Regions from separate parts of the Flavobacterium sp. FlaQc-52 genome, predicted to be linked through region 3. Evidence: riboswitches for the same ligand, from Rfam matches in the RefSeq annotation. Region 3 holds a riboswitch; each other region holds the start of a gene.
The links. Region 3 has a riboswitch for cobalamin ahead of ACHRV5_RS02590 (TonB-dependent receptor). Riboswitches for the same ligand answer to the same signal wherever they lie in the genome.
Positions count from the first base shown of each region.

Region 1: another riboswitch for cobalamin. It lies ahead of ACHRV5_RS12910 (PKD-like domain-containing protein); the one in region 3 lies ahead of ACHRV5_RS02590 (TonB-dependent receptor).
Region 2: another riboswitch for cobalamin. It lies ahead of ACHRV5_RS15120 (TonB-dependent receptor plug domain-containing protein); the one in region 3 lies ahead of ACHRV5_RS02590 (TonB-dependent receptor).

Region 1 covers NZ_JBIPCV010000006.1:171,095-173,368, reverse strand. The annotation lists gene ACHRV5_RS12915 (hypothetical protein) at 1-366, opposite strand, end outside; cobalamin riboswitch at 688-923, shown strand; gene ACHRV5_RS12910 (PKD-like domain-containing protein) at 1,043-2,176, shown strand.
Region 2 covers NZ_JBIPCV010000008.1:203,642-205,915, forward strand. The annotation lists gene ACHRV5_RS15120 (TonB-dependent receptor plug domain-containing protein) at 1-941, opposite strand, end outside; cobalamin riboswitch at 968-1,176, opposite strand; gene cobC (alpha-ribazole phosphatase) at 1,240-1,782, opposite strand; gene ACHRV5_RS15130 (adenosylcobinamide-GDP ribazoletransferase) at 1,767-2,274, opposite strand, start outside.
Region 3 covers NZ_JBIPCV010000001.1:597,220-599,493, forward strand. The annotation lists gene ACHRV5_RS02590 (TonB-dependent receptor) at 1-1,053, opposite strand, end outside; cobalamin riboswitch at 1,170-1,377, opposite strand; gene ACHRV5_RS02595 (NAD(P)/FAD-dependent oxidoreductase) at 1,855-2,274, opposite strand, start outside.

The sequences.
Region 1 (2,274 bases), on a different contig from region 3:
ATGTGCTCTATATCCACTTGTCGCTTCAGCTGCTTTGCCAGTCAGTTTCTTTTCAGTGGCCAGTTCATTCAACTTTTTAAAATAAGCATCGCTTCCGGCTGCTTCTTTGGTTAAATTCCCTGTCTCAAAATCATAAGAATTTCTCAGTATCTCGATTTCACTTTTCTTATTCGATAACTCAAACTCCTTTACCATTAAGCTGATAATTTCGGGTGGAATATTTTGTAAGATCTTGCCATCCGGATCAACGGCAAATTTCAATTCTTTGTTTTGCTCCACAGCCGATGGCTCCTGAGCAATTTCATCTGTTTGACAAGAAATAAAAAGGGATACTAAAAAAGCAACTAAAATAATTTTTGTTTTCATAATACAATGATTGGTTAATTAATGGTTAATACTAATGCTTAATTTTACTTGATTTAACAAAAAATACATTTATACATTATCAGTCAACGACTTAACACTATAACATTTTCAGCAATACATCTTCAAAACAATCTATTTTTAATCATTCTACTATATCAAATATATAAAAATAGTTTTAGTATCATGAGAAATTTCGTATTATATAACCCGCCGTTAAAAAATTTATTCTACCATTTATTTGGGCTGTCTTATAAAAAGGAACCTCGAAAAAGACACTTATTTTTTTTTGAAATTAACATTAAAAGCACCAAAGAGTTTATTTACATTTGTACGCGCAATGGTTCAACTGCATTTTTCGGTGTAGTTGATTAAAAGGGAATTAGGTGCAAATCCTGAACAAGCCCGTTACTGTAAGTTTCATACAACATTTTGACAGATTGCTGTTGATTTTTCAAATCTCCAAAATCTAATCTTTTGCCACTGCATTTTTAGAAATGTGGGAAGGTTGCTCAAAATGGAAACAAGTCAGGAGACCTGCCACTGCTTAATAGTTTAAAGTTTTCGTGGAGCAAAACTTTAAGCCCGAACACAAACATCAAATTCAAATTTGGTTTTCGTTTTCGTTTTTTCGCTTTTAAAGCAAAAACAAGAATAGAAAATAATACTCTTTTCGTTTATGAATAAATTTTTAATTGCATTAGCCACAACTCTATTCCTCACCGGATGTTCCAAAGATGAGACACCTTCCGAAGTGGTATTACCGGAAGTAACATTTGATGAACCAACAAATGGTTTTACAATTGAAAAAATGCAATGGTTTCACCTCCAGCCTAAACTTAAAAATCCGGATAACGTGACTTATACCTGGCTGTTAAATGGAAAAATAATTGCGACCACACTTGATCTAATGTACGTGTTTGCACAAGCCGGAACCTATAAAATTGACTTTAGAGTAAAAAACAATTCCGGTGAAATCTTTAAAAAAATCACCGTTAATGTAAATGAAAAAACCTATCTGAACGGAGTCAAAAATGTCTTTGAATTCTTTCCTGCTCCCGGGCAATTTACAAATGCGCTACCCGAAGCAACTGTAAAAGACACTGACGAAACCATGCGAAAAAAAGCAGAAACGGCACTTACAACAGGAAGCTTGGTAAGTCTTGGCGGATTTGGAGGTTATATCGTAATGGGATTTGACCACACAATTATCAATAAAGAAGGCAACGATTTTATTGTCCTTGGAAATGCGTTCAGCAATTGGGGCGAACCCGGTATAATCATGGTTTCCAGCGATGTAAACAACAACGGAAAAGCAGATGACGAGTGGTACGAAATTGCAGGCTCAGAGCACAATAAACCAACAACAATCAAAAATTACGAACTGACGTATTACCAACCCAAAAGTGAACCTGAAAACCCATCGGAACCCAATTACATTCGTTGGACTGATAATCAAGGACAAACAGGTTATATCTCTAAAAATGCTTATCATAGCAATCCTTTCTATCCAACCTGGAAAGGCACCAGCATTACCCTAAAAGGAACTTTCTTAAAAGCCAATATATACGATAAATCCGGAACAGGCACGTATTGGGTAAACCCCGCCTACGACTGGGGCTATGCCGACAATTGGTCCAACACCGATGAAAAAGCCCAAATCGATATCAGTTGGGCCGTAGACAAAAAAGGAAACCCTGTAAAACTACAAGGAATTAACTTCATCAAAGTCTACAATTCAAACCGTGCCGAAGGTGGATGGCTAGGGGAAGTTTCTACCGAAGTTTCGGGCTTTAAAGATTTGAATTTATAATAGTTTCAAGCTATTGGTTTATACGAGAAACCATCGTGAACTTTATATAAAACCTAGCGCTCTTTGTGGTTATTTTATAGATCATTTGTCTGCTGTTT
Region 2 (2,274 bases), on a different contig from region 3:
GTCAAGCTTTCGGTTTTACCATAACTAAAATAGTCCTTTGTATTATCTTCGTAATATTGGTAATTTTCAAAGATATAGGCGGTTTTGAAATTTGTTTTCAATTTCCCAAAATCGCCATCGTATTCCAATAAATTTCTATTGAAACCATTTATATACTTGCTTTTAGTATCCGTTTCTGTAATCAAAGAAGTATTTCGATCTGTATTAGAAGTTTGGCTATATAATTTTAAACTATTTTTAGCGTCAAACTTATATCCCAAATTGGCACTCATTGTAAAAACATCGTATTCTCCATTTTGATTCCAACGTTGTTCTCCTCTCCAGGTATATCGATCCAGATATTTGTAATCATTGGTCGAACTATTTTTAGAAAAACCAATTTGAGCGCTCCATTTTTTGTTTGAAATATTTGTTTTGTAGTTAACTCCAATGGTGTTAAAACTCCCGTAATTTAATCTTAAGGTGTTTTCAAAACGATCATAAAAACCTAAATCGTTGTTTAAATGTACTGTTCCTCCAATTGCCCCACTTCCGTAAATGACACTTCCTCCACCTGCTTTTACGGTGACAGAGTTATAATCAGAACCTGAGATTGTATTAAAATCAGTACTTCCATTCATTTGAGAGTTGATATTAATACCATTCCAAATTACGGCAGTCTGCGAAGCGCTGGTTCCTCTAAATGAAACAGTAGAAAGCATTCCGCGACCGTACTCTTTAAAATAAATTGTTGAATTATAATTTAATAAATCAGTTAGCAAAGCCTCGTTTTTATTGATAATCGAATCATTCAAGGTTTGAACAGACTGTGTACCCGAGTATTTTTTAAGATTGGTGTCCGAAACAACCACTTCTTTCAATTTTGTTATAGAATCGTTCTGTGCCAAAAGGATCTGACACAATAAGAGCAAACAAAAAGACAATCGTTTTTTTAAAGTCATAATTTCTACACTCTTGTTCCCGAGAGTTCGATATTAGTTACAAAGGCAGGTCTCCTGGCTCGCGTCTTGTTGTTTACCTTCCCATTCGCCAAAGCGAGCAGTGGTTTTGTAGTTAACAACAAGCATTCATTTCTGAACTAAGCTTACAGTTGCGGGTACAGCTCAAGTTTTTACTTGATTCCCTTTTTAATGTGCTAAATAAATCAGTAACACAACCTTAAATTTTTTGCAAAGATAAAGTTAAAATTATTGAATTTTCAAATTTGGTTTGTTTTTTATGTGAATTCCTAAAACAAATTTACAGCTGTAGGTTTATTTTGACGACTTGTCCAAAATCGACTTTATTCTGAAAAGCATCTTTCAGCGGGAGTGAAGTATGGTGGCAAAGCAGGCTTCTGATGACTCCTGCATGGGTAACAACAATTATCGGTTGTTCTGCTTTTTTTGAAATTTGCTCTGATAAAAAAGCGCCGGTTCTGTCATGTAATTCAATAAAAGATTCTCCATTTGTAGCGTGAACATTCACAAAATCTTCCATCCACGGATTAAGTTGTTCGGGTAGAATGTCATTCCAGCCTTTCATTTCCCAATCGCCAAAATTCATTTCCATTAGTCTTTTGTCTTCCTGATAAGAAATGGTTTTGATTTCGTTTTGAATGTGTTTTGCTAAAATTACACAGCGTTGTAAAGGGCTTGAGAAGAGAATCGCTTCTTGTGGCAATTGCGAAAGGATATTTTTAAAAATAAGTTCAAAAGGTTCTGCTAGAGCAACATCAGACTGTCCGTAGCAAATGCCTTTTTCGCAAACCGTTTCGGTATGACGTACTAAATAAATTTCCATAAAAAAAGAAGCGCTAAATAATATACAACTTCGCACACCTGTTGCGTAGCTCCCAAGCAGTCACCCGTATAACCGTCAATCCATTTCTGAAAGTAACGCGCTAAAAAATAACGGGTCAAAAAAACAGGAATTAGAACCAAAAGAATCTGGTATTTAAAATAGGACAGCACAATTAAAGGAAGTAATCCAAAGAAAAAGGAACCCAAAATTTCTTTCCAGGTATTGCTTTTAGCAATGGGTTTGCTTTTACTTGAAGCATCATCACGTGAATACTCATGAGTGAAAATGATACTAATCGCTGCCAAACGACTCAAAGCATGAGCTGAAATAAACAATAAGAAAATTTGAAAAAGTGCTATTGAATCCTGAATTTGAAAAAGTACTATAGATTCTGAAAGAAGTTTGAACTTTAATAAAAAAAGCAAAACCAAACCAATGGCGCCATAGGCACCAATAGCGCTGTCTTTCATAATGAGTAGTATTTTTTCCTTG
Region 3 (2,274 bases):
GTACATATTAACGGCAGAAAAATAGATTTCCTGTTGGTAGTAACTATCGTCAGATTGGGCGCCTTCGGTTACTGTTTCTCCTAAAATTCGGGTCGTATCTCGGGCAACATAATGTGTGTAATCGTAGGCGTATTTTGCTCTGGCCTGAAATTTATACTTCTCGCTAACTTCTTTCACTAAAAAAGCCTGAGCGAAAAAATTCTTATCATATTGCCTGAAACCGTCTTTGAACTTATTCGCCACAATAGCTCCCGGTGCTCCCCTATCTGAATCGTAATAATACACCTTGGCATCCCAGGAACCTTTATTTATTTTTCCGTAAAGCCCTGATTCTACTCTTAAAGCTTCAATATCACTGTTCATTCGGGTCGCTGTAGTATCATAAGCCAAAGAACCATCCTGATTGTTTCTGGTGTATCTGTATTTGTACTGCCCATTAGACTTGATGTACTCTGAACTAACACTCATGCTTACTTTGTCGCTCAACTTCTGCTCCCATCGGAATGAAGGATTGATATAGTTGATAGACATCGTTTTGTAACGGACTAAAAGATTCGTTTTTTTGGCACCTTCAAAAACTGGTCGTTTCGTTCTTAAGTAAATCGTAGAGGCAGCAGCAAAGTCTTTGGCAGATTGAAATATTTCGCTTTTTTGTCCGTTGTACATGGTTAAAGATTCCATGTCGTCTAAGGAATATTTCCCTAAATCTGTAACTCCGTTTTGTGCATTGCCCAGTTGAATTCCGTCATAAAAAACACCTACATGATGAGTTCCCATATTACGTACATCAACCGTTTTAAGGCCACCAAGTCCGCCATAGTCTTTGATTTGGGTTCCTGCAAAATATCGAAGTGCGTCGGCAACGTTATGGCTGGCCAGGTTTTCGAGTAATTTTCCTGAAAGCGTTTGTACGGGAATTACCTCCTGAAAAGGTTTTGATTTTAGGACGACCTCTTTTAAAACCCGTAAACTGTCCTTTTTTACCTGAGCTTGAGGTAAAAACGGGATCAATACAATAAAAAAGAATACAAGCGTTTTTGTGGTATTATGCATCACTGATTTTATTAAATAAACTTTCAGAGATGTAAATAACAAGAAGCAATAAGACACATTCCGTCTATAAAAATAGCAGGGAATATTCTTGTTCTTCAACTTTATACCACGAAAGTCTTAAACTATGTGATTATGGCAGGTCTCCTGACTTATTCTATCTTTAAAACAGCCTTCCCATTCGCTGTAGCAAACAGTGGCATTAGAAACGTTTAAAGACTTATATAGAACTTACAGTAGCGGGTCTGCTCAGGATTTACACCTGATTCCCTTTTAACTATTCTCTAAAAAAACTTAGAAAAATAGACCAAAATCTGCGGCAAATATACAATTATCTTTATAATATTAAGAACTATTTAATACAATTGCTCTTACCCTAATAAAATAAAAACATCTTCCGAGTGAAAAGACTTTTAATTACTGGTATCTTATTGAATCCAAATAAGTAGAAAACAACAAAAAAAATAAAACCAAAAAGCCGAAAACGTAAGTTTCCGGCTTTTTAAATTTTTGGAATTTGGAATTCACACTATTGTCAATTCCGAGATACTAAAAATCACACAAGTTGCTCCATTCTCTATTTTTCGCAATTTTGTCATACTGAGGGACGAAGTATCTTCACGAGTAATTCCGTAAAGTAAAGCGCAACGGTATGGATTCAGCAAACGTAGATCCTTCGTTCCTCAGGATGACAAACTGTGCAGAGTTTCTGGTGCTATTTCTCGACTTCGCTCGAAATGACAGAAAAACAAATTAGCGTTTGGAATTTGGAATTTGGAATTTGGAATTTCAAAATATTAAAATTTAACTCCTCTTATCCGGTCTGATAATCATTCTCAAAGATTGATCTCGTGCAAAATAAGCCACCATCCAGTTCCAGAACGTATTCAGTCTGTTTCTATAAGTAATTAACGATATTAAGTGTATAAACAACCAAATAATCCAGGCAAAAAATCCTTTAAAATGCCATTTTGGACTTGGTAAATCTACTACAGCTTTATTTTTTCCTATAATGGCCATCGAGCCTTTATCGTTGTAAGTAAAAGCTTTAAGAGGCTTCTTGTGAACCATCGCTTTAAAGTTCTTCGCCAGATTTAACCCTTGTTGAATGGCAACCTGAGCTACCTGAGGATGTCCGTCGGGGAATTTTTGATCTCCTGCTAAAATAGCAGTATCACCAATGGCATATACATTTTCAAGACCATTCACTTTATTGTATTGATC